DNA from 4 places in the Mesorhizobium sp. genome. Region 3 is predicted to be linked to each of the others. Evidence: predicted binding sites of a transcription regulator. Region 3 holds the regulator's gene; each other region holds the start of a gene.

Region 1 (7,893 bases), 2.6 Mb from region 3:
CGACAACCAGATCGGCAAGACCGATCCGGCCGGCATTGCAGACATCATCCTGGAATCGGCTGTCACCACCATCCAGGACTGCGAGGATTCGGTTGCCGCCGTGGATGCCGAGGACAAGGTGGTCGTCTACCGCAACTGGCTGGGCCTGATGAAGGGCGATCTTGCCGAGGAGATCAGCAAGGGCGGCAAGACTTTCACCCGCAAGCTCAATCCCGATCGTACCTACACGGCGCCCAACGGCGGCACGCTGACCGTGCCAGGCCGCTCGCTGATGCTGGTACGCAATGTCGGCCACCTGATGACCAATCCGGCGATCCTCGACCGCGAAGGCAACGAAGTGCCGGAAGGCATCATGGATGCCGCCATCACGGCGCTGATCGCGCTGCATGATGTCGGCCCGCGGGGCGGCCGTGCCAATTCCCGCGCCGGTTCGATGTATGTGGTGAAGCCCAAGATGCATGGTCCGGAGGAAGTCGCCTTCGCCGCCGAGATTTTCGGCCGCGTCGAGGCGCTGCTCGGCATGGCCCCGAATACCATCAAGATGGGCATCATGGACGAGGAGCGGCGCACCACCGTCAACCTCAAGGAGGCGATCCGCGCCGCCAGGGAGCGCGTCGTCTTCATCAACACCGGCTTCCTCGACCGCACCGGCGACGAGATCCATACCTCGATGGAAGCCGGGCCGATGATCCGCAAGGGCGACATGAAGCAGGCCGCCTGGATTTCCGCCTATGAAGCGTGGAATGTCGACACTGGTCTCGAATGCGGGCTGGCCGGCCACGCGCAGATCGGCAAGGGCATGTGGGCGATGCCCGACCTGATGGCGGCGATGCTGGTGGAGAAGATCGCCCATCCCAAGGCCGGCGCCAACACGGCCTGGGTGCCGTCGCCGACGGCGGCGACGCTGCACGCGACGCACTATCACAAGGTCGATGTCCACGCGGTGCAGGCGGCGCTGAAAAGCCGGCCCAAGGCCAAGCTCGACGACATTCTGTCGGTGCCGGTCGCGGTACGCCCTAACTGGAGCGACGCCGACATCCAGAAGGAACTCGACAACAACGCACAGGGCATACTGGGCTATGTCGTGCGCTGGATCGACCAGGGCGTCGGCTGCTCGAAAGTGCCTGATATCAACGACGTCGGGCTGATGGAGGATCGTGCCACGCTGCGCATCTCCTCGCAGCACATCGCCAACTGGCTGCGCCACGATGTCTGTTCGCGCATCCAGGTGATGGATTCCCTGCGGCGCATGGCGGCCATCGTCGACCGGCAGAATGTCGGCGATCCGCTCTATCGGCCAATGGCACCGGATTTCGACAGTTCCATCGCCTTCCAGGCCGCCTGCGACCTGGTGTTCAAGGGCACTGTGCAGCCCAATGGCTACACCGAGCCGGTGCTGCATGCGCGGCGGCTGGAGCTGAAGGCGAGGGACAGGGCTGGGTAGGCGCCGACATCTCCCTCCCCCTTGAGGGGAGGGTGGCCCGAAGGGTCGGGAGGGGTCGCCGAAAACCCTCGGCCTCGCTCTATTTCGAAACGCCGCCCGAATCCGGGCCATTCCGACGATCCTCCTGCCGAGGCACATCGTCAGAATTGGAGTAGGCGCACCGCCGTTGCGGCCACTCCCGTTCGCTTCGCGGCCACCCTCCCTCAAGGGGCAGGGGAACGTCAGGCCGCCTGCGCCATCCGTTCAGACATCATCCGGTAGGAAATCGCTTCGGCGAGATGAATGCGGCCGACCGTTTCGCTGGCGTCGAGGTCGGCGAGCGTCCGCGCGACCTTGAGCACACGGTGATAGGCGCGGGCGGAAAAGCCGAGCTTTTCGCTGGCGTCCTTCAGCAGCGACAGGCCGGCGGCGTCCGGCGTCGCGATCGCCTCGATGATCGATGGCGAGCAGTGCGCGTTGGTGGTGGCGCTGATGACGCCGAGGCGTTCCAAACGCTCGCGCTGGATGGTCCGGGCGCGCGCCACGCGCAACGCCACGGCCTCGCTCTTCTCCGCCCGGTCCGGCCGGATCAGGTCGCTGGCCGAGACCGCCGGCACTTCGATGCGCAGATCGATGCGGTCAAGCAGCGGGCCGGAAATGCGCGCCTGGTAGTCGGTGCGGCAGCGGTCGCCACGCAGACAGCGATAGCCGGGTTCGCCGGCCATGCCGCAACGGCAAGGATTCATCGCCGCGACCAGCTGGATGCGCGCCGGATAGGTGACGCGGTGGTTGGCGCGCGCGATCATGCAGTCGCCGGTTTCCAGCGGCTGGCGCAGCGCATCCAGCGTCTGCGGCGTGAATTCGGGGAATTCGTCGAGGAACAGCACGCCGTGATGGGCGAGCGAGACTTCGCCCGGTCGGGCGCGTATGCCACCGCCGACCATGGCCGCCATCGAGGCCGAATGGTGCGGGGCGCGGAACGGGCGCCGGTCGGTCAGCTTGCCTTCACCGAGTTCGCCGGCCACCGAGGCGATCATCGAGACTTCCAGCAATTCCTTCGGCGCCAGCGGCGGCAGGATCGACGGCAGACGCTGCGCCAGCATCGATTTTCCCGAGCCGGGAGGCCCGACCATCAGCAGATTGTGGCCACCGGCCGCCGCCACTTCCAACGCGCGCTTGGCGGTCTCCTGGCCTTTGATATCGCATAGATCGGGCAGGTCGCGCGCCGAGGCATGGACGCCGGCCTCGGGTCGCGACAGCACCTGCGTGCCGCGAAAATGATTGGCGATCGCGATCAGGCTGCGTGGCGCCAGGATATCGAACTCCCGCCCCGCCCAGGCTGCCTCCGGTCCGCAGGCGAACGGACAGATCAGGCCCTTGCCTTCGGCATTGGCGCCGATCGCCGCCGGCAGCGCGCCGGCGACGGCGGCAATGGTGCCGTCGAGCGACAGTTCGCCCAGCACCACATAGCCGGCCAGCATGTCGCCGGGTATGGCGCCGAGCGCCGCCATCAAGCCGAGCGCGATGGGAAGGTCGTAGTGGCTGCCTTCCTTCGGCAGGTCGGCGGGCGCCAGATTGACGGTGACCTTCTTCGAGGGCATCGACAGGCCCGAGGCGTGAAGTGCCGCCTGCACCCGCTCGCGGCTCTCGGCCACCGCCTTGTCGGCGAGGCCGACGATATGCATGTTGACCTTGCCGGGCGCGATCATCACCTGGACATCGACCGGCACGGCCTCGATGCCCTGGAAAGCCACCGTGCGAACCCGCGCTACCATTTCTTCTCAAGCCCCCAAGAGACGGGCTCTCTCGCGGCTGCGATCAGGCCGCGAGAGAGGTCAGCCCATACAACCATGGATTTTCGTCTTGAGCAAGAACATTGCAGGAACATCTGCTTGCACAAGATCATCTGTCGCCCATGCGCGGTCTTCAACCGGGGGTCTTACAGCGCGCAATTAAGTTGAATGCTCGCAAGTCAAAGGCTCGACGACACCCGAGAGCCATCGCCGTGGTCAGGCGACCGCAGCCACTCGACGCCAAGGTTACACGACGTTCTATCTGGAGAGGGTGTTTGTCCTCGACAGGAGACGGCGTCCCCAACCCAGCAATGCTCCCTTGGGTTTCTCCACGACGGGCTGCGCGTACTTCGCGCAGAAATAGACGCAATAGGTCGTATTGCAGACCGAACTCTTGTCCCGCAGGCGGAGCGAGCCGTCGAGCATGTTGCCGAGTTGCGGTCCCCCACACAGGGAAACATCGCCCTCGGGGGTGATGGCCACGAACTTGTGGCCCGCATCGCATGTGCGTCCCTTGAAGGAGGGCACGCCGTCGAGATAGTCCTCGTCGCTGAAGAAGTTGATGGTCGGCGCCTCGCCCATGCCGTCGAGAACATTCCTGTAGGCGGTCTGGCCGCCGGCGAGCGCCTTCCTGAATCGCGCTCTGTCCACCTCGCTATAGGCATCCGGATAGCGTTTGCCCTGAAAATTTTCGCGCAGGATCTTGGGCGTCACGGCAAGTCCGGCATCGCGGATGGGACCGGCCATCTCGTCGAAGTTGGCGAGCACCTCGGGCGTCGCCACCATGGTGATCAGCATGGTGAAGCCGGCGTCGCGAAGCATCACCGCGCGTCGCACAAAGGCGGCAATGCCATTTTTCCTCTCCCGTTCGTTGGGATGGAAGGCAGCGTGTATGAAACGGATACGCCCCGGGTCAACCGCACCGATGAACGACAGGATCGTATCCAGGGACAGGTTGGTGTTGATCGACAGGTAATGGCGTTGCGTCAGCAACTGGCACAGGCGACCGAATTCGGGATAGGCGGTCGGCTCCCCTCCAGTGATGTGGAGGAGCCAGGTCAGCCCGGTGGCATCGAATGCCTCCTGCCACTTCTCCGGCCTGGCGTGAGCGCCTATCTTGGTGGCAAGGACTTCTGGCGGCGAGAAGCAATAGGTGCAGCGAAAATTGCAGCCCCGCAGGAGGGTCCAATCCGCTTCGACATCATAGAAGCGCGAAGCGTTCCGGGGAGCGCTGCCGTTGGTGAGAAGTGTCGAGGCCATCGCACGTCCATCCGCCATAGTCGTGCCCTGCTTCATGAAGCTCCGCCCGATCGCTTCTGGTAAAAAAGAAGAGCCTTGAACGGTTCGCTCAGGGTACCCGGGCAAGTGGCGAGAGTCCATGCACGCTCCGGAGCTTTAGCCGACCGGTTTCGGCGCTGCCGAAACCAACCAGTTGGGTGCGGTTGGAGTCTGGTGATCCGGCCCCCGCGAGCACAATCAATTGCTTGATCAAATCAAGAACATTGTCAGAACATGTGGCCGCTTAAGTTGCAACCCGATTGAGGCTGGTTGTAGAATTGGAACATGGTTAATACAAAATAAAAACGTCTAACGATCGCTTGCCCCTCACCGTCAGGCTCGAGCGAAGTCGGCCGTTTCGGCGGCGCCGACGTTGCCTGCCTGTCCTGGGACGCGGTCCAGGCCAGATATCGTAAAGGATTGCCGCTCAATCGGCCTGAGATATTGCAGGAGGTCGCGGGACGCCATCAACTCCATTTCTTCCGTTTTCGATTGCGAGGCGAGACGGCGGACGTCTTTCGGCGACATGCCAAAAAGCTTCTTGAAGGCGCGCGTGAATGCCGACGGATGGCTGAACCCAAGATCGAACGCCAATTGCGAGATACGTATCTCTGGCTCCATCGCGTCCGCCATCCGGCGAAAAGCATGGCGAAGCCTCCGTTCGTTGATATAGGCGCTGACACCCCCAAGCGGCTCAAACATCCGGTAAAGCGTCGAGCGGGTAATGCCAAAATCGTCAATGAGTGTGTGGAGTGTAAGCTCGGAACCGGATAGCCGCTGCTCGATGGCGGCCTTGATTGCGGCCAGTGACACCGCCCTACGGCCTGACCTGGCTTCGTTCGGCTGGCTTGACAAAGGTTCAAGACATGCCGCCGCCAATTGGATGATCGTGTCGGCGACAGCACCGGCCTCGGAAACCGGGAGACCCGGTCCCACTGCGATCACGTTTTCCATCACGCCGCGCAGGATCGTCGTCAGCGGCCCTTGCGGGCGTACGAATCCGTGAGCGTCGTCAAGGAATGGCACCATTGGCTCAAGCCTGCGGCGCGACACGGCCAGGCTGACATTCTCGACCACCGGCGCTTCGATTGTCACTTCCTGCGAAAGGTCGATGAACGCGAAATCCCCGGCCTCGACACGTTTGGTTTTGCCGGCAATCGTCATGGTGAGATGGCCGCGCGTGTAGCAGACGAGCAGGATTTGATCCATGCCGTGACGCGCCATGGTTCTCATCGTGCGGGTGAAACGGCCGGCGCTGCTCTTGGCCCGCGAAACCGTCACGTGGGGCAGGCCATAGATTTCGGATGTCGCAAAGAACGGGACATCCTTCGCGAAAGGCGGCACCTCGAAATCGAAGGCCGGCGATATCATTTTCGCAAAAGACACAGTGCTTTGAGGGTCATTTTCAGGAAATACCCCCTGGTAACAATCGATATAGACCGTCTGCTTGCCTTTAAGCGAATTCATGAAGACACACTCTTGTCGTTGCCTGCGAGATTGTCACACGGCGGAGATAAGCTCAAACGATCCCCACAGGTTTATTTCGCGAAGCGACGCTTTACCCGTGATCCCAATTGTTTAACCCAGCGTCCCAAGCGGCCACATTCGGCTTGAATGCAACGCAAGGCCGTTGGAACAGTCCCGGTGGGGCAATGGGTGCGTGCGAACATGGTTTTCCAGCACCTTCATCAGGGTGCAGGGGTTATCGTGGCTGTGGGAAATCACTTTATGCGCTGGGCCGTTCTGGCCCGCTTTCTTGTTGGTGCGGCGGTCCTTTTCACAGGATTGACCGGCACTGGCCCGTGGACCGCGAGCGCTGGTGCCGGCCCATTGCCACCCAACTCCGCGGTGTCGTTCAATGTCGCACATGGACTGGCTAGCCAGGTCGTTACAGCGACAATGACCCTGTCAAATCCCAACGCCGCCACGATCCTCACGGGTATAGCGACTCAATTCGTCATTTCTAATGGCGCGGCATTCGCTTCGCCGGCCAACTTGTCCAACAGCTGCGGCGGCAGCGTTAATGCAAATTCCGGAGATTCCATTGCAAGCGTCTCGGGCGCGAGTTTGGCAAGCGGCGCAAGCTGTACAATCAATGTCGACGTGCAGCTGCCACCCTCCCCCGGATTTACGTCACTCTACAACCGCAACTCCAATGGCGCCACAGCCAACGAATCTGGGAGCGCAAAGGGAACGGATGCTTATGCGGCACTCTCCATTTCTGTTCCTCCATCGGTGGCGGCAGCGTTCAGCCCAACCTCGATCACCGCGGCGCAGACGTCAACGCTGACCCTGACCATAACCAATCCCAATCAGTATACCGGCAGTGATCAGTTGACCGGGATTGCCCTCGCGGCTTCGGCATTGCCCGCCAATCTCACCCTGGCCGGCGGCGGCAATTCCACCAACTCCTGCACCAACAGCACGTTCAACGCGGGGACTCTCAGTCTCAGCGGCGTTACGCTGGACGCCCATTCAAGCTGCACGGTGACTGTGCAGGTGACTTCGTCCGTAGCCGCGGGTTACAGCTATACGACCGGCGTCGTTTCGGCCACCGGACCACTAACCCTCACTGGAACCAAAGCCACGACGGCCACGCCGTTGACCGTGACGGCTCTGTCCCCACCGAACGCCGCACTGTCATATATCTATTCAGGCACGCCGATTGCTGGCCAGGTGGTGAAGGGGCAATTGGTTCTGACAAATCCCAATCCGGCGGCGCTTACAGGCATTGCCGTCAGTATCCATAACAGCAATGGCGCCAGCTTTCCCTCACCAGACAATCTGGTCAACGGGTGTGGTGGCAGTGTCAACGTCGGCAATGGGCCCAATGGCCTTGTTGTCTCAGGCGCAAGTCTTCCAGGCCTTGGCAGTTGCACCCTTACAGTCGACATTCGGCTTCCATCGTCCGCAGGCTTTACGTCCATTGATACGAATACACAGGCTGCTACAGCCACGGAATCCGGCAGCGCGTCTGGAACCCAGGGCTACGCGACCCTCAACTTCTATAACTTGCTCACGACCACCCAAGCTGTCGGCCAGTTGAACTTCTATCAAGGCGTGGCCATCAATTCTGTCATACCCGTCGCGGCGGGTGGTGGCGCACCCGCAATAACGCTCGGCATATCGCCGGCTTTGCCGACAGGCCTGCAATTCGACACTTCAACCGGCGCCATCACCGGAACCGCCACCAGTACTTCGGCGACAAAAACCTACACCGTAACGGCAACCGATCAGTCCAATCCGTCACAAAACTCGTCCAAGACATTCGATTTGACCGTCAACGCAGCAGTGACAGCCGCTCAGACGGTGCCCGCAAAAATCTTGACCCAGAATTACGCCGCGACCGCCTTCGTGCCCGTCACAGGCGGAGGCGGCGCGGCACCTCTGACCTATAGC
Region 2 (7,893 bases), 320 kb from region 3:
CGTTGATCGAAGGCACGCGCCAGGAAGAGCATGCGGCGCTGATCGAGCATCTGCGCCTGCGCGGCGACCTGACCGCCAGCTTCATCATCAGGACCATTGCGCATGGCAAGGTCGATTTCTTCGGCTCGACGCTGGTCGCGCTGTCGCAGCAGCCCGAGCAAAGGGTGAGGGCCCTGCTGGCCGGCGGGCACGACGTTGCGTTGCAGGCGCTGTTTCGCGGCGCGGGCCTTGCCGCCGCCACGCATGCCATCATCCTGCGGGCGCTGAAGATCTGGCGCGAGGTCGCCAACGGCAAGCGGATCGCAGGCGTCCAGGAAGTCAGCTGGCTGATGCTCAAGGAATTGGGTGGGCAGTCCGCGGAAGGGGATCTGGCCGCCCTCGTCAAGTCGATCCATCTCGACGCGCTGCGTGAAAACGCCAGGGGCCATGCGCTGGCTATAGCCGCCGCCTAACCCCGGTCTTTCGCGAAAAAATCCGGAAAATCCTCGATTGCCGCGGCGATGATGCGCAGCGAAGCCGCGACCTGCAGCATTTCGGCCGCGCTGCTTCGCTGGGTAATGCTGGCCGCGTATTGCCTGGCGACAGTGACCGTGGATGTCTGCGCTTCATTGGACCGCCGGAACAGCAGTTCCCGCGCCAGCCCACGCAGAAAGTTCGAGATCGAAAGGGCCGTCTCCGCTGGCAGGGCAGAACTCTGCAGCGCGTGGCGCAGGCGCAGGATTTCGATACCGACGGTGACAGCGGCGATGCTGCCATCCAGAACCGCATCGCCCTTCTTTCCGGTCCGCTGCGTCTGAGACATGAGCTGGTTGACCCGGTCATAGGCAAGGCTCTCGAAAGCGGTGCGTCTTGGCACACGCTCGTGCAGGCAAAGGCGGGCCAGGTCCTCGCGCATCACGCGCACGATGCGATTGACGAAGACCCACGGATCAGACGGCAGCACGACGATGAAGACGCCGATCGCCAGCAGGATGCCGACCAGGATCGACGCACAACCTGCCAGGAAGGGCCCGGGATCATAGGTCATGCCCTGATGCGGGCTGAGAAAAGCGAGGAAATTGATGGCGAAGGCAGTGGCCACGCCGACAAAGCGCGGATTGGCCATCGCCAGCGCGGCGGGCACAAGGATCGGCACGACAAAGACCATGAACCAGCCGAAGCCGGGCAAGGCGGGCAGCGCGACCTGCCCGACCAGGAAGGCAAAGGGCAGGGCCAGCAGCGTACCCTTGAAGAAGCCCCAGGCTACCTGAACCGGGTCTGGCCGTGCGGCAAACAGGCTGGAGACGACGGAGACGAGGATGACCGTACCTGCCGCCTCCGACCATTTCGTTGTCAGCCAGAAGGCCGCGACCAGCAATGTGGCGAGCGCCGCGCGCACGGCGTTGCGCGAGGCCGCCTGGTAGTCGCGGTGCACCACCAGCGCGGGCTGCTTGCGCACGCGGGCGGCGCGTGAGGCCGGCGCGCGCATGGCATCGAGGCCCCGCAGCACCTGTTTCAGCGCTTCGGCGAAATCGGCGGCGATAGTGAGACGGGTGATGGTACCAAGCCTTTCATCGGCTTGTCCGTCCGGCATGTCCGGCATTTGCCGCGCCCTGGCGGCGATGACGTCGAGCCGCGCCAGCCATGGCGCCGTATCGTCCAGGGCGTCAGGTTTGTTTGCGAGTTCGCCGACCAGGGCATACAGATCGGCGCGCACGGGAATCAGCGCCGCGTTTTTCGGCGCCGCATGAGCATGTAGCGCGCGTGCCGCTGAAAGTGCCGACAGCAGTTGGCCGATCGTGCGCCGGACAGGATGGGCGCGGGTCGCCAGGCTTGGCGCTTCCAGCCTTGCATAGACGCGCATTTCGCCAAGCGTCTCGGCTTCGGCCATCAGCTTGCGGTGAAGATCGGCCAGCGTTGTGGCATCACGGCCCGAGAAGGCACCGCCGGCATAGACGGCAAGGTCGAGAATGCTGCGCTTCAGCCGTTCGATGATGGCTTCACCCGCCAGCTTGGGCAGGATCAGCCGGCTGGTCACGCCGGCGCAGACGATGCCAAGCACGATTTCGGCGCAGCGGGCCACGGCAAGGTCGACCACGAGATGGGGTTGTCCGAAGGCAGGCAGGCCGATGATCATCGCCGTATAGCCGGCCAGTGCCGCGCCATAGGCCTCCGGGTTGCGCAGCAGCGACGAGACGAAGGTGCTGATGCCGATCCAGACGGCAAGCACCGTCACCAGCAGCCACTGGTTGGAACCGAAGACCGTGGTGATGGCGATCGCCGCCAACCCGCCAGCCAATGTGCCGAGCAGCCGGTAAAAACCCTTGGCCAGCACCATGCCGGCGACGGGCTGAGCGACGATGAACACGGTCATCATTGCCCATTGCGGATGATCGAGCTTGAGGCTGTAGGCGGCCAGAAGTGCGATCAGGCCGGCCGAAACGGTTCTAAGGGCGAAAATCCAGTCCGAACGCGTCGGGCGCGTCAGGTCGGCGAATCTCGTCCCGATATAGTCTTTAAGACGCGCCCAGATCACACGCTTGTCTCCGCACCGTTACGGACAAGGTAGAGCAGCGAGCGCTCAGATATCCAGCACTTCCGTCTCGGCGAATTCCGCACGTTCCTGGATGAAGCGGAAGCGGGCTTCGGGCTTGGTGCCCATCAGTGCGTCGACGGCGTCCTTGGTCGCCGCTTCGGCATCGATCACATCGACCCTCAGCAAGGTTCGCTTCCTGGGGTCCATGGTGGTTTCCTTGAGCTGCGAGGCCATCATCTCGCCCAGTCCCTTGAAGCGGCCAAGCTCGACCTTGCCGCGACCGGTGAATTCAGTGCGCAGAAGCTCGTCCTTGTGGGCATCGTCGCGGGCATAGGCGACCTTGCCGCCTTGCCGGATCGAGTAGAGCGGCGGCACCGCCAGGTAGAGATGGCCGCCGTGAACCAGCGACGGCATTTCCTGGTAGAAGAAGGTGATGAGCAGCGAGGCGATGTGGGCACCGTCGACGTCGGCGTCGGTCATGATGATGACCCTGTCGTAGCGCAGATCCTCGTCGCGGTATTTGGAGCGCGTGCCGCAGCCAAGCGCCTGGATCAGGTCGGAAATCTGCTGGTTGGCCGCCAGCTTGTCGTTGCCTGCGCTGGCGACGTTGAGGATCTTGCCGCGTAGCGGCAGCACGGCCTGGCTGGCACGGTCGCGCGCCTGCTTGGCCGAGCCGCCGGCCGAATCGCCTTCTACGATGAAGAGTTCGGCACCCGCCGCCGCGTTCTGGGTGCAGTCGGCGAGTTTGCCGGGCAGCCGCAGTTTGCGCACCGCGCTCTTGCGCGACACTTCCTTTTCCTGGCGGCGGCGCACCCGTTCGTCGGCGCGCGCGATCACCCATTCGAGCAGCTTCGAGGCTTCCTGCGGATTGTCGGCCAGCCAGTGGTCGAACGGGTCCCGGATCGCGCTTTCGACAATGCGGATGGCTTCGATCGTTGCCAGCCTGTCCTTGGTCTGGCCGACGAATTCTGGCTCGCGGATGAACACCGACAGCATGCCCGCCGCCGAGATCATGACGTCTTCAGAGGTGACGATCGAGGCGCGCTTGTTGCCGACGAGATCGGCATAGGCACGAAGCCCGCGCGTCAGCACGTTGCGGAAACCCGCCTCATGCGTGCCGCCTTCGCCGGTCGGGATGGTGTTGCAGTAGGAATTGATGAAGCCGTCGCCGCCGAACCAGGTCACCGCCCATTCCAGCGAGCCATGGCCGCCCTGCTTTTCGCTTTTCCCCGCGAAGATCTCGCGGGTCACCTGGAACTCGTCGCCCAGCGAGGCTTTCAGATAGTCCTTGAGGCCGCCGGGGAAATGGAACGTCGCCTTGGCCGGCGTCGTGTCTTTTTCCTTGATCAGCGACGGGTCGCATGTCCAGCGGATTTCGACGCCGCCGAAAAGATAGGCTTTCGACCGCGTCATGCGGTAGAGCCGCGCCGGTTCGAATGCGGCGCCCTTGCCGAAAATCTGCTCGTCGGGATGGAAGCGGATCTTGGTGCCGCGCCGGTTGTGCACCTCTCCGAGTTGCTCCAGGCCGGTCACCGGAATGCCGCGTGAAAAACGCTGGCGATAGAGCTGCCGCCCACGCGCCACCTCGACCTCGAGATGATCCGACAAGGCATTGACGACAGAAACTCCGACGCCATGCAGACCACCCGAGGTCTCATAGACCTTGGAGTCGAACTTGCCGCCGGAATGCAGCGTCGTCATGATCACTTCGAGCGCCGGCTTCTTGAATTTCGGGTGCGGATCCACCGGAATGCCGCGACCATTGTCCGTGACGGCGAGATAGCCGTCGGCCGACAGCTCGACATCGATGAAGGTCGCGTGGCCGGCCACCGCCTCGTCCATCGAGTTGTCGATGACTTCGGCGAACAGGTGATGCATCGCCTTGTCGTCGGTGCCACCGATGTACATGCCCGGTCGACGCCGTACCGGCTCAAGTCCTTCGAGCACCTCGATGTCGGCGGCGCTATAGCTGTCGCTGGCATCACGCGCTGGCGCTGGGCGTTTCGTCGCCTGCACCAGCGGGTCGGCCGGGCGCGCCGGTGCGCGAACCGCTTGCGGCTGCTTGTCCAGATCGCCGAAAAGATCGTTGCTGTCGTCCATGCCTGTCTGGGTACCGATGCTGCGAATCACCCCGCGATACTGCCACGCTTTTAAGCGCCAAGCGACGGAGGTTCCTGTTACGTTCGAGGATTTGACCCCTCTTAACTCAAAACCATTCGATAACCAAGCAGGCGGAAATAGGTCGAATGCCGCCGTGCAGGATTCCTGATTCTTTAACAATGCCGCCTAGCGTGAGCCCAACAAAACAAGAGACTGCGGGCATCAGGGGTTTCGGCGTGAGGGGCAAGGCCATAACGATGATCGGCATCGCCGCCGTTTTCGGCGCGATCTCGATCTTTGCCGCCGATTTCTGGGTCAAGAGCCAGGCCAGGACCGGCATTGAGGAAAGAACGGCGTCGATCGCCGCTCCCGAGACACCGAAAATCGAGTTCAAGACCATCGTGGTGGCGAATGCCCCGCTGCGTTACGGCATGCCGTTGGAGCGGGGACAAGTTGTCGAAATTCCCTGGCCGCAGGACTCCCTGCCGCAGGGCGCGTTCGCCACGGTTGACGCCCTGATGGCGGACGGCAATCGCGTGGTGCTGTCGCCCATTGAAATCAATGAGCCGGTGCTGCTCGCCAAACTGTCGGGGCCGAATGGCCGCGCGACGCTTTCCAACATGCTTTCGCCCGGCATGCGGGCGGTGACCATACGCACCGACGAGATCGCCGGCGTCGGCGGTTTCGTCACGCCCGGCGACCGGGTCGATGTGGTTCTGATCCGTGACGCCGGCGAAATCCAGGAAGTGGCCAAGAACGCGCAAGGGGCGGCAGGGTCGACCATCACCTCCGAGATCGTCGTGGCCGATGCCAAGGTGCTGACCGTCGGGCAGGGCGCCGACGTGCGCCAGACCACGCCGCAGGTCGCCAATTCCGTGACCATCGAGGTGACGACCGAGGGCGCGCGCAAGGTCGCGCTTGCCCGCACCGTCGGTACGCTTTCGCTGTCGCTTCGCTCGGCCAGCGACAGCATTGTCGGCAAGGACGGCGTCACCACCATCTCCGCGTTCGGCGGTTCGGTCGCGTCCGGCGTCAAGGCGGCCGCGGCATCTGCGTTCGACGCCGTGGCGAAGGAGCCCGAGGGGCCGAAGTTCAAGAAGGTCATCGTAACGCGCGGCACGCAGGTTGAAGAGTATCAGGTTCCTTCGCGGGACCAGAAATAGAGGCCGGCTTGTGCCGGACAGGGACGACACAATGTTGGCGCTGATCATACATCGGGTGACGAAACGGCTGCGCCTGGCGCGTACCTTGGCGATTGCGGCCTCGGTGGCGGCCGCCGGGATACTCGCTGTCGGTGCGCCCGCCAGTGCGGGCAACGATGTCGTTTATGTCTCGTCGACCAAGAATGCCTCGGTCAAGGTAGCCAAGGGCAAGCCGAAGACCATCATCACCAGTGCCGCCTTCTACCAGATCGTGATCGGCGACCCCGAAATCGCCAACGTCAACCCGTTGACCGACAAGTCCTTCTATGTGCTCGGCAACAATCTGGGCACCACCGGCATCGCGCTGTTCGATGAGCAGAAGCGGCTGGTGGGCACGATCGACATCGAAGTCACCCTTGATACCGATCAACTGGCAAGCACCATCCGCGCCAGCGTGCCGGATGCCAACATCAAGGTCGGGTCCGCCAATGGCCGCGTGGTGCTTTCGGGAGAGGCAGACGATGCCGTTGCCGCCGACAAGGCCAACAAGATCGCGACGCGCTTCTCCGGCAAGGAGGAAGTGATCAATTCCGTCAACATCTCGTCGTCGCAGCAGGTCCAGCTCAACGTCCGTTTCGTCGAGATCAACAGGCAGGCTGGGCAGCAACTGGGCGCGACATACGCCGCCAATTTCGCCTATGGGCTGGGTGGCCGCAGCGTCCAGATCGAACCGGGTACGGTCCCGACGGCAGGCTCCGGCCAAATCATCGGGCAGTTGCTGTCAAATGGGGTTTCAATCGACATTGCCATCCAGGCGCTGGAGAACAAAGGCCTTGCCCGGCGGCTGGCCGAGCCGAACCTGATCGCCCGTTCCGGGCAGACCGCGAGCTTTCTCGCCGGTGGCGAATTCCCGATCCCGGTTTCGGACGACAACGGCAAGATATCAGTCAGCTACAAGAAGTATGGCGTCAGCCTGGACTTTACGCCGACCGTTCTGAAGGACGGATTGGTCAGCCTGGACATCGCCCCGGAAGTCTCGTCGATCGACACATCCGCCTCCATCAGTGTCGGCACGATCTCCATTCCGGCCTTCGTCGTGCGACGCGCCAGGACCTCGGTGGACCTGAAGAACGGTCAGAGCTTCATGATCGCGGGATTGCTGCAATCGCAAAACGACATCATGACCTCGCGCATACCCGGCCTTGGCAAGCTGCCGGTGCTTGGCGCGCTGTTCTCCTCGAAGTCCTACCAGCGGCGCGAGACGGATCTGGTCATCATTGTCACGCCCTATCTGGTCAAGCCGGTCGACCCGTCGAAGAAGATGCTGGAGCCAACCGACGGCACGCTGCCGCCGAGCAACGCCGACTACTTCGTCAACAACACCGACGAAGTTAAGGCGTCCGACGCCGGCCGGTCGGTGGCGATGGCGGACAGCAGTGTCGAGCGGCCGGCAGCCGTCACCACCGTCGGTCATTTCCTTGACCTGCCGAAGGACTGAAGCCATGCGCGGGATTTCGAGATCGGGCATCGCCCTGCTGCTGGCCGGCTTCGCCGGCGGCTGCACCAGCGACGATTATCAGCGCACAGAGGGGCCGACTCTGGCCGCCGGCAACGCGCAGGCGTCCAACACTGTCATGCAGATGGTCGACCCATGGAAATACGGCGTCCAGAACACGAAGCTGCTGGTGCCGGCAAAACGTGACACCCCGGCGGTAGGCGCCACGAACCCGACGGCGGCTGCGCCGACTTCGCAATCGACCACCACTGATTGATCTGATCGGTGATTTGTTAAACTGGCGACTGACCTGACGGGCTGACAGAATGGCAAGCGGCACCAAATCCAGGAAGATCCTGCTCGTATCGACCGACAGGGCGTTCCTCCAGGACACGCGGACGGCATTCGCCGCCTCCGAAATCATCCAGCTCTCGACGGTGGAAAAGTCCGTCATCGAGTTGCGCGGCGAAATCCAGGAAACCGACTTCGGCGCCATCATCGTCGACATGGACGCCGCCAAGCTCGAGCAGGTCGAGTCGCTGCAGCGCATCATGCGCCGGCTGGAAGGGCGGGTGCCGGTGGTCGTCGTGACGCAGGAGTTCAACGCGGCGGCGGTGCGTATCCTGGTCCAGCTCAAGGTC
Region 3 (7,893 bases):
TCGATCATCTCTTTCCACTGCGCGATCCAGCCGACGGTGCGGGCGACCGCGAAAAGCACGGTGAACATGGTGGTGGGGAAGCCCAGCGCCTTCAGCGTGATACCGGAATAGAAATCGACGTTCGGGTAGAGCTTCTTCTCGATGAAGTAGGGATCGGTCAGCGCGATCTTTTCCAGTTCCATCGCGATGTCGAGCAGCGGATCATCCTTGATGCCGAGCTCGCCCAGAACCTCATGCGCGGTCTTCTGCATGATTTTCGCGCGAGGATCATAGTTCTTGTAGACGCGGTGGCCAAAGCCCATCAGGCGGAACGGGTCGTTCTTGTCCTTGGCGCGGGCGATGAACTCCGGGATGTGATCGACATGGCCGATCTCGCCCAGCATGTTCAGCGCTGCTTCATTGGCGCCGCCATGGGCCGGCCCCCACAGGCAGGCGATGCCGGCGGCAATGCAGGCGAAGGGATTGGCGCCAGAGGAACCAGCAAGACGAACGGTCGAGGTCGAGGCATTCTGCTCGTGATCGGCATGCAGGATGAAGATGCGTTCCATGGCGCGCGCCAGCACCGGATTGATCTTGTATTCCTCGCAAGGCACGGCAAAGCACATATGCAGGAAGTTGGCGGCGAAGTTCAGCTCGTTCTTCGGGTAAATGAAGGGCTGGCCGATATGGTACTTGTAGGCCATGGCCGCGATCGTCGGCATCTTGGCGATCAGCCGCATCGACGCCACCATGCGCTGGTAAGGGTCCGAAATGTCGGTGGAGTCATGGTAGAAGGCCGATAGCGCGCCGACCACGCCGCACATCACAGCCATGGGATGCGCGTCACGGCGGAAGCCGGTGAAGAAGCGCGACATCTGTTCATGCACCATGGTGTGGCGCGTCACGCGGTAATCGAAATCGTCCTTCTGCGCCTTGGTCGGCAACTCGCCGTAGAGCAGGAGGTAGCAGACTTCGAGGAAGTCGCCGTGTTCGGCCAACTGGTCGATCGGATAGCCGCGATGCAGCAGGATCCCGGCGTCGCCGTCGATGAAGGTGATTTCGGACTCGCAGCTTGCCGTTGAGGTGAAGCCGGGGTCATAGGTAAAGGCGCCGGTGGTGCTGTAGAGCGTGGCGATGTCGATGACATCCGGTCCGACCGAGCCGCTTCGCACCTTGAATTCGTGAGTTTGGCCAGCGAATTCCAGCTTTGCCGTAGCCTCCTGGGTCTTGCCGCCAAATTCCAGTTTTGTCGCAGCTTCGGTCATTGCAAACTCCTTCTTGTTTCCTCATGCCGGCAAGGGCAAATTCTGCAAAGCGACACGTCGAAATCACCGGAATGCGCATATTCGCCACCGCATTTTGGGGGTGCGTGCCAGATTGGGCCAAGGCCTAATGTTGCACTGCGAAACGCGCCTTTCAATGCCAATCTTCTTGGGCCAGATCGCTCCTAATCGATTTGATCCGCTATCCGTGCCAGGCTTTCCTCGCGCCCCAGCACAGCAAGCACGTCGAACACACCGGGCGAGGTGCTTTTGCCGGTCAATGCGGCGCGCAACGGCTGGGCCACGGCGCCGAGTTTGTGGCCGCCGGCCAGCGCATAGTCCCGAATCGCGGCCTCCGCCGTGGCGGCCGTCCAGTCGCCTGAAAGCGCGTTCAAAGCTTCGTGAGCGCCCCGCAAAACCTTGCGGGCGTCGTCGGTGAGCACCAAAGCGGCCTTGTCGTCGAGCGGCAGGGGGCGTGTGGCAAACAGGAAGGCCGCGCCATCGACCAGTTCGACCAACGTCTTGGCGCGCTCCTTCAGACCGGGAAGCGCCGCCAGCAACTGCGCCTTGTTCTTGTCGTCGAGGCGGGCGGCCATCTCCGGTCCACCCTCCAGGTAGGGCAGAGTGGCGATGAAGATATCGAAGAGTTGGGCATCGGCCATGCGGCGCATGTGCGCGCCGTTGATCGCCTCGAGTTTGGCGAAGTCGAAGCGTGCGGCGCCCTTGTTCACGTCGCCGATGTCGAACCACGAGATCATGTCCTTGATCGACATGATCTCGTCATCGCCGTGGCTCCAGCCGAGCCGCGCCAGATAGTTGAGAAGAGCCTCGGGCAGATAACCCATGGCGCGATAAGCCTCGACGCCGAGCGCGCCATGCCGCTTGGACAATTTGGCGCCGTCGGCGCCATGGATCAGCGGAATGTGCGACATCGACGGCACGTCCCAGCCCATGGCCCTGTAGATCACGGTCTGGCGGGCGGCATTGGTCAGGTGATCATCACCACGGATGATGTGGGTGACGCCCATGTCATGGTCATCGACGACGACGGCATGCATGTAGGTAGGGTTGCCGTCCGAACGCAGGATGATGAAGTCGTCGAGATCCTTGTTGGGGAAGCGTACCTCGCCCTGGACACGGTCGTGCACCACCGTCTCGCCCTCTGTCGGCGCCTTGATGCGGATCGCACCTTTGACCCCGGCGGGTGCTTCTGACGCGTCGCGGTCGCGCCACTGGCCGTTGTAACGCGGCGGCAGGCCCTTGGCGCGCGCCGCCTCGCGCATCGCCTCCAGTTCGGCTGGCGTCTCGTAGCTATAATAGGCCTTGCCCATGCGCACGAGCTCTTCGGCCACTTCGCGATGGCGCGGCGCTCGCTCGAACTGCGAGATTGCATCGCCGTCCCACGAAAGGCCGAGCCAGGTGAGCCCGTCTAGGATAGCCGCGGTTGCCGCGTCGCTGGAGCGTTCGCGGTCGGTATCCTCGATGCGCAGCACCATCGTGCCGCCGGTGTGCTTGGCATAGAGCCAGTTGAACAGTGCGGTGCGCGCCCCGCCTATATGCAGGTAGCCAGTGGGCGAGGGGGCAAAACGGGTGACGACCTTGTCGGACATGGGACTCTCGGAAGGCGTGTGAGGCGTGTGTGGGTTCGCGGGCTTTCGCGCGTTGCGCGTTCATGTAGCATAGGAGGTCGAGGGCGCAAGGGGCAGACCCGATGGCTGGAGGAAGCCGGGGTACGGACGAGAGCGAGGATGCCGTCACCGGCGTCAGCGAATGGTCCCTGTTTGCGCCTGCCGTCGCCGTTCCGAGCGTGCCGGTTGCGCGACCTCCCTCACGTCCCGATGACAATCATCCGCCTCCCGCAATGCCAACGCGAAATCCGGTGCCGGGGACCGGTGCCGTCGCACGTCTGCATCGGCAAATTGGCCGCCTTTCGCTGCCGGTTTTGCGCGATAGCGTGGTTTCGGCAACCAATCTGGAGCTTGATCGCGGCGTAGGCTTTCTCCTGGTTCCTGTGTTCCTGGCATTGGGCGTGATCGGGTACTTCTCATTGGCGGAGGAACCCGGTTTTTCGAAAATAGTCGCCGTTGCGCTCCTCGCTGCATCATGCGCACTCTTCTCGCGGTCGCACCGCAAAACCCATCTGTGTTTCATGGTGGGGCTGCTGTGCGCGCTGGGCGTATTGGCTGCCAAGGTCGAAACATGGCGCGCCGGGACGCGAATCCTCGGCTCCGAAATCTCGACGCGGCTGACCGGCCGCATCGTCTCGCTGGATCTGATGCCGAATGGCCGTGTCCGCCTGACGATTGATGTCCTCTCGACGGCAAGGCCAACGCTGCGCTATGCGCCCGAACGGGTCCGCCTGTCGGCGCGAAAAATACCCCCCGACATGACCGCCGGTTCCCAGATCGCCGGCTATGTGCGGCTGTTGCCACCCACTGGTCCGGTACGGCCGGACAGTTATGATTTTTCCTTTGACAGCTATTTCGCCGGCATTGGCGCCAGCGGCTTCTTCCTTAGCAATCCGACCGTTGTTCCTTCCGACGGCATGCCGCTCGAGGCCCGTGTTTCGTCATCGATCGAAAATGCGCGCGAAACCATCGCCGACCATATCCGTGCCAGCATCGGCGGGGCGGAAGGCGAGATCGCGGCGGCGCTTATCGTCGGTGTTCGCGCCGGGATTCCCGAAGAGATCAACGAGACGATGCGGCGTACCGGGATCTATCACGTCATCTCTATTTCGGGACTGCACATGGCGCTGGTCGCCGGTACGATCATGCTGCTGCTGCGTGGCTCATTCGCGCTGTTTCCGGATTTCTCCTCGCGTCGCCCGGTGAAGAAATATGCCGCGGCGGCCGCGCTTGTCTCGATTGCCGCCTATCTTGTGATTTCCGGCGTCGTGGTTGCGGCCGAGCGAAGCTTCATCATGCTTTCGGTCATGCTTGTCGCCGTGCTGTTCGATCGGGCGGCACTGACCATACGCAATCTGGCGATCTCCGCTATTGCCGTTATCGCCATCTCGCCGCATGAGGTGGTCGGCCCAAGCTTCCAGATGTCCTTTGCCGCGACCGCCGCCCTGGTCGGTGCGTATGCCGGCTGGTCCGACTACCGCTCGCGCAAGGCCAGCACGCCGCCGCCGCGACGGTCACTGCCCGTCTTCCTCACGCGAAAACTGCTGCTGGCTACCGGCGGCCTTGCCATGACGTCCATCATCGCCGGCAGCGCAACGGCACTCTTCGCGATCTGGCATTTCCAGCGCGTGTCACCACTGAGCCTGTTCGCCAATCTGGCCATCATGCCGATTGTATCGGCGATCGTCATGCCCTTTGCCGTCTTCAGCGCGCTGGCAATGCCGTTCGGCGCCGATGGGCCGTTTCTCTATGTCATGGGCAAGGGACTAACGGCCATGATCGCGCTGTCGGCGTGGTTCTCCGAGCGTTCGCCGATCGACGCCGTCGGGCTGATTTCGCTACAGTCGGTCCTGCTTGTTACGATCGCCCTTGTCATCGCAACCATGGCGACAACCTGGCTGCGGCTGGTGTCGCTGCCGTTCGCGCTTGCTGGCCTGCTGACGATTTCCGATACGCCCGCACCGGATGTGTTGATTTCGGAAGATGCACGCCTAGTGGCGTTGCCGATCGGCGGCGGCGAACTCGCCGTCAGCCGGGCACGCCCCAATGAATTCACGGTCGACAATTGGAAACGTGCGCTGAAGTCCGAGACCATTATCAAGCCGGAGACCCTCGGCTCAAGCGATCAACAATTCGACATCGCCGATGCCGCCGAACTGCCACCGGGAGCGCCTTTCTATTGCGGTGACGACCTGTGCGTTGCCCGACACCCATCCGGCGCGATCGTTGCGTATGCCGAGGATCGCAAGAAAGCGTGGAAAGCCTGCCGTTTTGCCGATCTGATCGTCGTCAACGACGCGAGGGCCTACGACCCATGCCACAATCCCATCGTTCTCGTCGTCACCAAACGACAGCTCGCTCGCACTGGAAGCGCCGCTGTCTTCTTCGACCCCCAATCAGCCGTTTCACGACCGACAATAAGCTTCGCGATCGACAGACCGTACCGGCCTTGGCACCAGCAAAGAAAATTCTCACGCGAGGCAAGGGGGCTACCGCCCTACGTCAAGCCCGACAAACCCGTTGCCGTGCCGGCTCAATAACGGCGGATCAGCCCGACAAGCTTACCTTGCACCTTTACGCGGTCTGGTCCGAAGATGCGCGTTTCGTAAGCCGGATTGGCGGCCTCGAGAGCGATGGAGGCACCCTTGCGGCGAAAACGCTTCAGCGTCGCTTCTTCCTCATCGACCAACGCCACGACGATCTCGCCGGGGCTGGCGGTGTCGGCGTTTCGGATGATGACCGTGTCGCCGTCGAAGATCCCGGCCTCGATCATCGAGTCGCCCTTGACCTCGAGCGCATAGTGATCGCCGCCCGTGATCATGTCCGGCGGCACCGAGATGGAATGGGTCTGGTGCTGGATGGCATCGATCGGCACACCCGCGGCAATGCGGCCCATCACCGGGATGGAAATCGCCGAGACGGCGTCGTCGTCATTGCCGGCAGCGGGTTGGCGCGAGGGGGCAGCCGGCTTGATCTGCCGACCCAAGCTGCCCTGGATGACGCTCGGCGAAAACTTGCGGGCAGCGTTGAGGCCAGGTGCGATGGAATCGGGAAGACGCAGCACTTCCAGCGCGCGCGCCCTGTTGGGCAGGCGGCGAATGAAGCCACGCTCCTCAAGGGCCGTGATCAGCCTATGAATTCCGGACTTGGAAGCGAGGTCGAGCGCCTCCTTCATTTCGTCGAACGAGGGTGGAATGCCGCTTTCCTTCAGCCTTTCATGGATGAACATCAGCAGTTCATGTTGCTTGCGCGTCAGCATGGCGGCCCCCAGGGGTTTCGAAGATGGATCTGAAACCGGAATCAGAAAAACAAACCCAGAACAAACACTATCTGTTCCATTTGTGTTCCGCAACCGTTTAAAGTTTAGTGAATATGTTCAGACTGCGGAAACCATATGCTTCTCGCCCATGCAGGCGCGGCTACGTACGCGTAGTTCAAGATCCGAAGTTACCGGATTGAATCCATAACATTTTTTCATCTTCCCAGACGATTGCGAAGGTTTGGCAAGCTTGGCTGTCTTGCATGTTAAACCGTGCGCAATCCGGATGGATGCGGGACTTTGTCTTGCCTATCCGTGAACGAAACGAAACCAAAACGCCAACCTGATGGTTGACGGCGGCGTGTTCGCGTCAAGCTGGCGGGATTTCTCTCGCTTGTGCCTGGGAGCAACCGGCTGGCCAGCCGGTCCCGGGGCGGAAGCGATCCGGTCTGGCGTTGGACTATGCGGCGGTGTTGATATCATCCACCGACCGCTTTCGAGCTGCCGGCGCGCGCTGTGTATTTGTTCGCCGCGCTGTCCTCGCTGTGGACATAGACATGCAGCGTGTAGCCGATATGGGCGGTCATCAGCGCCTTTGCCCGCTCGACGTCGCGATCAAGCGCCGCCTCCATGATTGCAGTGTGGTGTTCGATCGCAATCGCTTCGCGCAGCGCGTCCATGGCCTTTTCGTAGCCATCCTTGAGGCCGGCGGCGGCCCGCAATGTCGGCGCCAGTCCGAGAAAGCGATGATGCCGGCGTAGTTGATCCGCGATGGTCGAGCGGAACCGCAACAGCCAACTCGATGTAGCGGCGCTGAGAAGTGCCGCGTGGAAGGCCTCATGGTTCTCGTCCCATATGTCGACCGCCGCGTCCGAGGGATCGTCGACGGCGGTCTTGCAGCGCGATAGCCGGTAATGTGCGGTAACCACGGCGTCTTCCCACATGCTGCCGCCTTTCTCGATCGATTCCAGGAACAGGGGAATCTCAACAACCATTCTTGCGCGTGCCAGGTCCTCAAGCTCGGCCCGAGACACGGGAGCGACGGCAAAGCCGCGATTGCTGATGGCTGTGACCAGGCGTTCGGCCTCCAGGCGGGACAGCGCTTCGCGCAGTGGCGTCCAGCCGACACCATAGATGCCGCGCAGCGCGCTCAGCTTGAGCGGTGCGCCAGGCATAAGGCGGGTGGTGAGTATGTCTCGCCGCAGCAGTTGATAGGCCGCCTCCGTTTTCGTGGAGTTCTTCTGGTCCTGCATCGCGATCCGTCCGCTATCTGAGTTCTAGAAATTATATATGATGCGAATGCATGGCAAGAATTATATATAATGTTTGACATGGCTGGAGCGACTGACCATGATCGCCGCGGTTGCCGTCCTTTAAGCGGCGCTAATCAAATCTGGGAGGAAATGATGTTGAAGTCGAAATCCGCTTGGCTGTCGGGATTGATCACGGCCGGCGCGCTCGCAGTCAGCCTCGGCGCTGCTGTCGCCGATCCGATCAAGATCGGCATTGCCAATTTCGGCGAGCATCCGCAGCTGAACGCAGCCATTGCCGGTTTCAAGAAGGCGCTTGCCGCGGACGGTTTCGTCGAGGGCAAGGATGTCGTCTACACCGAAAGCCACACCAATTTCGATGCCTCTCTGGTTCCGCAGATGATTGCCAAGCTGCAGGCGGATCAGCCGAAGCTCATGTATACCATCACCACGCCGGTCTCGCAGATCGCCAAGAAGGCGCTTGCAGGTTCGGGCATTCCGATCGTCTTCGCGGC
Region 4 (7,893 bases), 4.6 Mb from region 3:
GTGCTGTTCGCGCTGGTACGCGCGCTCGCCGAGGCATGGCCGGGCGACGTGGCGCGGGCAACGCTGATCGCTAGGGCTTTCGGCGGCAGGCATGCCGATGAATCGCATCGTGCGCGGCTGCGCGTCGAGATCGGCCGGCTGCGGGCCGAACTGCGGGAGTTGGCCGACATCGGCGCCACCAGCCGAGGTTTTGCGCTGGCGCCGCGCCAGCCAGGCGCTGTTGTGGTGCTGGCGCGGCCGATCGAGGAGCGGCACGCTTCGGTGCTGGCCTTGCTGGCCGACGGCGAGGCGTGGGCGAGTTCGGCCCTGGCCCTGGCGCTCGGCGGCGGCCAGCGCAGCGTGCAACGCGCGCTCGAGCAACTGGCGGAAGCGGGCAAGGTGCAGTCGTTCGGGCACGGGCGGGCGCGCCGCTGGATGACGCCGCCGGTGGCGGGATTCACGACGACCTTGTTACTCCCGGCGCCGCTGCCGAACGGCTAGAGCATGAGGCCGGACCGACTGCCAGCGAGGCGGCGTTCAAGCAGGACATGTCCGATCATTCTGGAGAGAACAAGACATGAAACACTCAACGGCGGAAATCCTGCGCGAGTATCCCTTTCCGGAGGCGGAGACGGTCGCCGGCGTGAGCTTCGATGGGGAAAACGTCTGGTTCGCCGCTGGCGACATGCTGAATGCCTTCGACCCCGAGACTGGAAAGACGCTGCGCTCGATCGATGTCGCCGCCCATGCCGGCACGGCCTATGACGGCAGGTATTTCTATCAGATCGCAGGGGATCGCATCCAGAAGATCGACCCCGACACCGGCAAGGTCCTGTCCACCATCCCCTCCCCCGGCGGCGGCCGCGATTCCGGAATGACATGGGCCGAAGGCAGGCTGTGGGTCGGGCAGTACAGGGAGCGCAAGATTCACCAGATCGATCCCGAGACCGGCGCGATCCTGCGCACCATCGAATCCAACCGCTTCGTCACGGGCGTGACCTGGGTCGACGGCGAGCTGTGGCACGCAACCTGGGAGGCCGAGCAGAGCGACCTGCGCCGCGTCGACCCGCAAACGGGAAAGGTGCTGGAGACGCTGGACATGCCCGCGGGCATGGGCATTTCCGGGCTGGAATCCGACGGCGGCGACCGCCTCTTCTGCGGCAGCGGCAACGCCCGCGTCATCCGCGCGGTGCGGCGGCCAAGGTAGCGCGCAGTTCGTGGGACGCGCCAGCCCTGCCACGGTCCGCTAGTCTAGTCAAAATCGCGAAAGGCAGCGCTGCCCCTCATCTGCCTGCCGGCATCTTCTCCCAGTATAGTGACGGGGAGAAGGGGCCGGCCGCTACCTTTGCTCCATACTCCGCAACGTTTATAGTTGGCGAAATCATCGGCGCATGCGTCCTTCTCCCCGTTCACGGGGAGAAGATGCCGGCAGGCAGATGAGGGGCAGCACGGCGGCTGAGGATAGAGCTGCAACATCCGTGACCACCACCCGCAACATCGGCAATTTGTCCACCGCGACTGGTCGTCACCCGATGTAGTGCCTAGATAGGCTGAGCGCCGGACCATGCGTCCGGCCCTCCCGCCTCAGAAGGACACGACCATGCCCCAGCAACTGAAATTGAACGACGGCGCCACCATCCCCCAGATTGGCCTTGGCGTCTGGCAGGTCGACCCCAAGGTGACGGCAAAGGTCGTGGGCTGGGGCATCGAGGCCGGGTACCGGCTGATCGACACCGCCGAAGGCTACAACAATGAGGAAGGCGTCGGCGAGGCGATCCGCGCCGCCGACGTGCCGCGCGGCGATCTGTTCATCACCTCGAAATTGCGCAATGGCGCCCACAAGCGCGACGCGGCGCTGAAGGCGTTCGACGACACGATGGCCAAGCTCGGCATCGACCAGCTCGACCTGTTCCTGATCCACTGGCCGGTGCCCAGCCAGGACAGATATGTCGAGGCCTGGAAGACGCTGATCGAACTGAAGAAGGACGGTCGCATCAAGTCGATCGGCGTTTCCAACTTCAACCGCGACCATCTGGAGCGGATCATCGGCGAGACCGGCGAAACGCCCGTCGTCAACCAGATCGAGTTGCATCCGCGCCTGCAGCAGCGCGACCTCCGGGATTTTCACGCCCGGCACGGCATCCACACCGAAAGCTGGAGCCCGCTCGGCTCAGGCCGCCTGCTGAGCGATCCGACCATCGAAACAATAGCCCGGAACCATGGCAAGTCCGTCGCGCAGACGATCATCCGCTGGCATGTTCAGGAAGGCCTGATCGTCATCCCGAAGTCCATCCACCAGGACCGCATCGCCGCCAATTTCGATGTCTCCGACTTCGAGCTGACGGCGGCTGATATGTCGACCATTCGCGGCTTGGACTCGCCAGACGGCCGTACCGGCCCGGACCCGGCGACGGCGGCGTTTTTGTTCTGACGGCGCATAGAGAGAACTCCATCCCGATTCCATCGGGATGGAGACCCTAACCTCTTCAGGCTACCGGCCCTGCGGGGCGCCTATCTTTTCGATTCAACAAGGATCACCAGCGATTCTGGCACGACCCCATCATGCGCCATCGCTTCGGCGGCTTTCTGGCTGGTCATGGCCGCCGCCAGGGCGTCCATGTCCGGAACATCCATCATCAGGGCCACCCGGGTCGGGTTCCGCGGATCGACAAATGTGCGGATGTTGGTGACCCCGAGCGCCCCGAACAGTTCCGCGCGCTTGGGCGAGTTGAGCCAGTGCCTGGCGTCCTTGGTGATGGTGTGATGGCCTATGACTGTTGGCATGGCGTCCTCCCAAAGGCGGCGCCGACGGTCGAATTCTTCGGCCTTATGCCCGCGATCCACCTGCACGGTCAGTGAGCGCCGTTTCAATCGGGCTGTCAATTAGCAATTGCTCATATGAATCGGGCCACCACGCAAGATCGCCGGATGATCTGAAATGCCTTTGCACCGAGGCTGCGGCGTTGTCGCTACCGGCCGCGTGAAACGCCCCGTCCTATATCCCCGACCCATCCAGTTGCTGGGCGTCTTCGCCCTCCCAAGGCGCCGGCATCGAACCGCGGCCCGCATTGGCGGACGGCAGCGGCATCCAGCACTTCAACTCCGGCTCGGCATATTCGATGACGCGTCCCGGCGAAGAGTCGGAAGCGCGCCATCCCTCGCTGGCGAACTGGTCGGCGCGCGACCAGTAGGCGAGGTCGACTTCAGCGGGGCCTTGTTCGGACGGCCGGACCGTAACCAGGATTCGGCTGCCATCCCTTGGCGCCGTCGACATGTGGCGCCAGCGTTCGGGCTCGTCCATCGCATTTCCTCCTGCAGTCGGCTCTCGGCCATTCCCGGGTCGATACTCGCTTCGCACCCCGGAACGGTCAACCCGATCTTTGCTCGGGCATGGCGATATCCAGCCTGATGGATCGCCCCTGCCCTCTATGCCGGCTGCAATTCCCGGCGCGGCAGTGGCGGGAAGGCAATCGCGATGCCCGCCGCGCCCAGCCCGACGATGGCCGAGCCGATGAACAACCAGGAATAGCTGGCATAGGCATCGAACACCATGCCGCCGGCGAGCGGCCCGAAGGCCATGCCGAGGCTGGACAGCATGGTCGCGGCGCCAAACACCGAGCCGAGGATGCGCTGCCCGAAATACTCGCGCGCCAGCACCGCGTAGAGCGGCATGACGCCGCCATAGGTGGCGCCGAAGATGACGGCCAGCATGTAGAAATGCTCGAGTTGGCTGACCGCCAGATAGGCGGCGATGACCACTGCCTGTATGGCGAGCCCGGCGATCAGCACGGGCTTGACGCCCAGCCGGTCGGCAAGCAGGCCATAGAGCAGCCGGCCACCCAGGCCCGCCAGGCCCTCGACGCTGTAGATCGAGACCGCCGCCATGGGCGCCACGCCGCACAGCATGGCGTAGCTGACCATGTGGAAGATCGGCCCCGAATGCGCCGCGCAGCAGGCAAGGAAGGTAAGGCCCAGCACGATGAATTGCGGCGAGCGCAGCGCCTGCCCCAACGACAGGCCCGCCCCTTCCGCGACCGGCTCCGGGCCGGTCGCGTTCACGGCGGGCTTGGGCGGCTGTCGCACCAGGAACACCACCGGTATCAGCAACACCCAGGCCATCACGCCGATGTCGAACATGGCGGTGCGCCAGTCATAGGCCGAGATCAGCCAGCGCGCGAAGGGCGAGATGGTCATCGGCGCGACGCCCATGCCGGCCGAGACCAGCGACACCGCAAGGCCGCGGTTGGTGTCGAACCAGCCGGTGGTCAGCGCGATCATCGGCGCGAAGAAGGAACTGGCGGCAAGACCGACCAGCACGCCGTAGGTCAGTTGAAAGGACAGCAGCGAGCCCGCCCGGCTGGCCAGCACCAGCGCCAAGCCGAGCATGACCGCGCCGATCATGACGACGGGGCGCGCGCCAAAGCGGTCGTAAATCGCGCCCCAGGCAAAACCGCCGAGCCCCATCACCAGGAAATTCAGCGTCATGGCGCTCGAAATGCCGGCGCGCGACCAATTGGTGTCGAGGGCCATCGGCTCCAGGAAGATCGCCAGCGAAAACATCGCGCCCAGCGCGACACAGGTCATCACGGCGCCGGCGGCGACGATGACCCAACGATAGGAAAGGCTCATGCTTTTCTCCCGAATGGTGTCCGCACGGCGTGGCTTGCCCGGGCTTCACCACGCCGCTTGCGTCCGGAGGACGCCGGCGCGGACCCTGTTCCGACAATCCGGTTGCACTTTTTATCCAGTCGCCGCGAAAACTCCATTCCGATGGCTGTGCGCCACAATGCGCCATGGCTCATACAGCGGGCGCGTAGCGGTTCACCACCATGCCGCAGGCATAGGCCTTCGAGCCGAGCAGCCGCGGCCGAGAGAACCCGCCGGCATCGAATATCCGAACGCCGTCGCCAAGCACCGCCGGATTGATGAACAGCTGCAGCTCGTCCACCAGCCCGGCCGCGATCAGCGCCGATGCAAACCCCGCCCCGCCGAAGACAGCGATGTCTCCCTGCCCGGCGGCTTTCAGCCTGTTGACCTCGCGTGGCAGGTTGGCGCTCACAACCGTCGTGCGCTCCCACCGCGATGCCTTGATCTTGTCGGTTGGCACCACCTTGCGGATATCGACGACGCGTTGCGCGAAGGCATAGAAACTGTCTCGCGGGTAGTTCCTGGCCGCCTTGCCCCAATGGCTCAGGTACCCCTCCTCGGCCATCTTGCGGCTGAGCAGGATGGTGTCGATGCCGACGAACACGGCGTTGAAGTCCTGCTTCAACGCATCGTCCCAGGGACAGTCGCCGCCCCAGTTCCAGAGTTGCCAGTCATGCCCGGCATCCGTGCCGACAAATCCATCGACCGACATTTGCATCTGCAGGATGAGCTTTCTCATGCGGCACCTTCCGTGAGCGTGACAGGGCTTAATGGTTTACAATTGGAACTGTTGATCTTCTGTCAAATTGATGTCAATAGTAAAGCGATTTAAAAATGGAACCATAGAGATGTCGACGACGCGGAAATCCGGCTGCCCCATCAACCTGTCGCTTGAACTGCTCGGCGACCGCTGGACGCTGCTGATCATCCGCGACCTGGTATTCGCCGGGAAGAAGCATTTTCGGGAGTTCCTGCAATCGGACGAAGGCATCTCCTCGCGCACGCTGGCCGAGCGGCTGCAGACATTGCAGGATGAAGGCATCCTCACCCGCGGCGACGATCCCAGCCACAAGCTCAAGGCGATCTACCGGCTGACCGAGGCTGGAATTGACCTTGTACCGGTGCTTGCGACCCTGGGCGCCTGGGGAGCCCGGCACCGCAAGGCGGACAGCGATCTGGCTGATATCGCCGAGGGTCTGGCGGCCGGCGGCGATGCCGCGCTGGAACGGATGAAGGCGGCGTTGCGGGCGGAGCATATAGTCTAGGCGAGGATCGTCCGACATCCCTCTTCAGCTACCTTTAGTCAGCGCCGCCCCTCATTGTCCTGCCGGATATTTCTCCCCCTAGAACGGGGAGAAAGAGGCTGGCCGCAACGCCGATCCCTTCTATGCAACGCAGACAATTGGCGAAGCCATCGATGAAAGCACCCTTCTCCCCGTTCACGCGGAGAAGATGGCGGCAGCAGATGAGGGACAGCGCAGGCGTCGACGAACCCAACGCGAAGATCGCCGTAGAATGCATTCAAGCCCTCACACTTGACAATCATCCGCCTTTGTTCTCTATTTGTTCGCATCTATCAGCAACTGCGGATGTGCGGTCGGGATGGAAACGACAGCCACCGTCCTGCATGCCGATCTCGACGCTTTCTACGCCTCGGTCGAGCAACTGCTCGATCCGTCGCTGCGGGGCAAGCCGATCGCCGTCGGCGGCGGTGTGGTGCTCGCCGCATCCTATGAAGCAAGGGCTTACGGCGTGCGCGGCGGCATGCCCGGCCGCAAGGCACGCGAGCTTTGCCCGCAACTGATCTTCGTCGGCGGCAATTTCGGCGAATACCAGCGGCTGGGCGATGCCGCCATAAAAGTGCTCGACGATTTCACGCCGCTGGTCGAACGCATCTCCATCGACGAGGCCTTCGCCGATGTCGCCGGCTGCACCCATCTGTTCGGCCCGCCGGCTGACATCGCCGCCACCATTCGCCGCCGCGTGAGGGCCGAACTCGGCCTGCCGATCTCGATCGGCGTCGCCCGCACCAAGCATCTGGCCAAGATCGCCTCGCAGGTGGCAAAACCCGACGGGCTGGTGGTCGTCGATCCCGGCACCGAGCTTGAATTCCTCCACGAACTGCCGGTCGGGCTGATGTGGGGCGTCGGCCCGGTGACCAGGGCGAGGCTCGCCGAAATCGGCGTCGAGACCATCGGCCAGTTGGCCAAGACGCATGGCGGCGCGCTGCAGCGCCTGCTCGGTCCGGCGGCCGGCGAAAAACTCGCCGCGCTCGCCTGGAACCGCGACCCGCGAAAGCTCGAGACGCATCGCCGCGCGCGCTCGGCCGGTGCCCAATCGGCGCTTGGCATCAAGCCGGCCGTGGTGAGCGTGTTCGTGCCGACGCTGCTGCACCTGGCCGACCGGGTCGCCAGCCGGCTGCGCGCCAAGGCGCGGCTGGGCCGCACGGTAACGGTGCGCGTACGCTTCGCCGATCTCAGCGCCGTCACCCGCTCGATCACGCTGGAGCAGCCGATTTCGGCGACCGCGATGCTGGCCGAGATCGCCGAGGACCTCGTGCGCGGCGTGCTCGCCGCCCATCCCCGCGAGAAGACGATATCGCTGCTGGCGATCTCGGTATCGCATCTGGAGGAAAGTGCCGAACTGCAACTGGAATTGCCGCTCGGCCTCGCCGACGAGAAGCGCCGCCCCGGCACGAAAAAGGGCATGGCGCGCTTCGGCGCCGACCGCGCCATCGACAAGATCCGCGAACGCTTCGGCAAGCAGGCCGTCGGCTACGGCACGGTGGCGCTGGAAGCAGCGCGCTCGGTTCCCGATGAATTCAGGGAACTGGCCGAGAAGGAGCTTTGATCAAGGCGCCGTATTACATTCATATCGCGGATCGACGACCAGGACAGTTATTCGTCTGTCAGCGCCAGCCCAGCGCCGGAGCGACATGGGTCAGGATCGCCTCGATGATATGCGCGTTGTAGTCGACGCCGAGTTGGTTGGGGACGGTCAAAAGCAGCGTATCGGCTTCCGCGATGGCTTCGTCCCCGGCCAATTCCTTGATCAGCACGTCCGGCTCGGCGGCATAGTTGCGACCGAAGATCGCCCTTGTGTTCTCCTCGATGAAACCGATCTGGTCGCTGCTCTGTCCGCCCCGCCCGAAATAGGCGCGGTCGCGATCGTCAACCAGCGCGAAGATGCTGCGGCTGACCGAGACGCGCGGCTGGCGTTCGTGCCCTGCCGCCTTCCACGCCTCGCGATAGATGCGGATCTGTTCGG

The links. Region 3 encodes LexA, which represses DNA repair genes until DNA is damaged. Its sites were predicted from a motif close to TGTTCNNNNTGTGTTCNG; they were not measured.
Region 1: ACO07C_RS17200 (YifB family Mg chelatase-like AAA ATPase) is a predicted target of LexA. The motif match lies at 3,293-3,310, and genes of this name have one in related genera.
Region 2: parE (DNA topoisomerase IV subunit B) is a predicted target of LexA. The motif match lies at 4,685-4,702, and genes of this name have one in related genera.
Region 4: dinB (DNA polymerase IV) is a predicted target of LexA. The motif match lies at 6,180-6,197, and genes of this name have one in related genera.

Annotation. Positions count from the first base shown of each region.
Region 1 covers NZ_OZ245860.1:3,627,511-3,635,403, forward strand. Annotated here, with positions in the region: gene ACO07C_RS17195 (malate synthase G) at 1-1,444, shown strand, start outside; gene ACO07C_RS17200 (YifB family Mg chelatase-like AAA ATPase) at 1,666-3,198, opposite strand; gene ACO07C_RS17205 (radical SAM protein) at 3,475-4,596, opposite strand; gene ACO07C_RS17210 (helix-turn-helix domain-containing protein) at 4,828-5,961, opposite strand; gene ACO07C_RS17215 (putative Ig domain-containing protein) at 6,223-7,893, shown strand, end outside.
Region 2 covers NZ_OZ245860.1:676,054-683,946, forward strand. Annotated here, with positions in the region: gene ACO07C_RS03310 (DUF2336 domain-containing protein) at 1-452, shown strand, start outside; gene ACO07C_RS03315 (FUSC family protein) at 449-2,515, opposite strand; gene parE (DNA topoisomerase IV subunit B) at 2,561-4,615, opposite strand; gene cpaB (Flp pilus assembly protein CpaB) at 4,852-5,778, shown strand; gene ACO07C_RS03330 (type II and III secretion system protein family protein) at 5,810-7,255, shown strand; gene ACO07C_RS03335 (hypothetical protein) at 7,260-7,529, shown strand; gene ACO07C_RS03340 (response regulator) at 7,579-7,893, shown strand, end outside.
Region 3 covers NZ_OZ245860.1:995,281-1,003,173, reverse strand. Annotated here, with positions in the region: gene gltA (citrate synthase) at 1-1,244, opposite strand, end outside; gene gltX (glutamate--tRNA ligase) at 1,427-2,851, opposite strand; gene ACO07C_RS04840 (ComEC/Rec2 family competence protein) at 2,953-5,409, shown strand; gene lexA (transcriptional repressor LexA) at 5,403-6,128, opposite strand; gene ACO07C_RS04830 (GntR family transcriptional regulator) at 6,608-7,381, opposite strand; gene ACO07C_RS04825 (ABC transporter substrate-binding protein) at 7,535-7,893, shown strand, end outside.
Region 4 covers NZ_OZ245860.1:5,625,607-5,633,499, reverse strand. Annotated here, with positions in the region: gene ACO07C_RS27140 (helix-turn-helix domain-containing protein) at 1-480, shown strand, start outside; gene ACO07C_RS27135 (DUF5074 domain-containing protein) at 557-1,186, shown strand; gene ACO07C_RS27130 (aldo/keto reductase) at 1,580-2,410, shown strand; gene ACO07C_RS27125 (hypothetical protein) at 2,491-2,763, opposite strand; gene ACO07C_RS27120 (hypothetical protein) at 2,975-3,280, opposite strand; gene ACO07C_RS27115 (MFS transporter) at 3,406-4,608, opposite strand; gene ACO07C_RS27110 (dihydrofolate reductase family protein) at 4,778-5,365, opposite strand; gene ACO07C_RS27105 (winged helix-turn-helix transcriptional regulator) at 5,475-5,891, shown strand; gene dinB (DNA polymerase IV) at 6,229-7,476, shown strand; gene ACO07C_RS27095 (LLM class flavin-dependent oxidoreductase) at 7,535-7,893, opposite strand, start outside.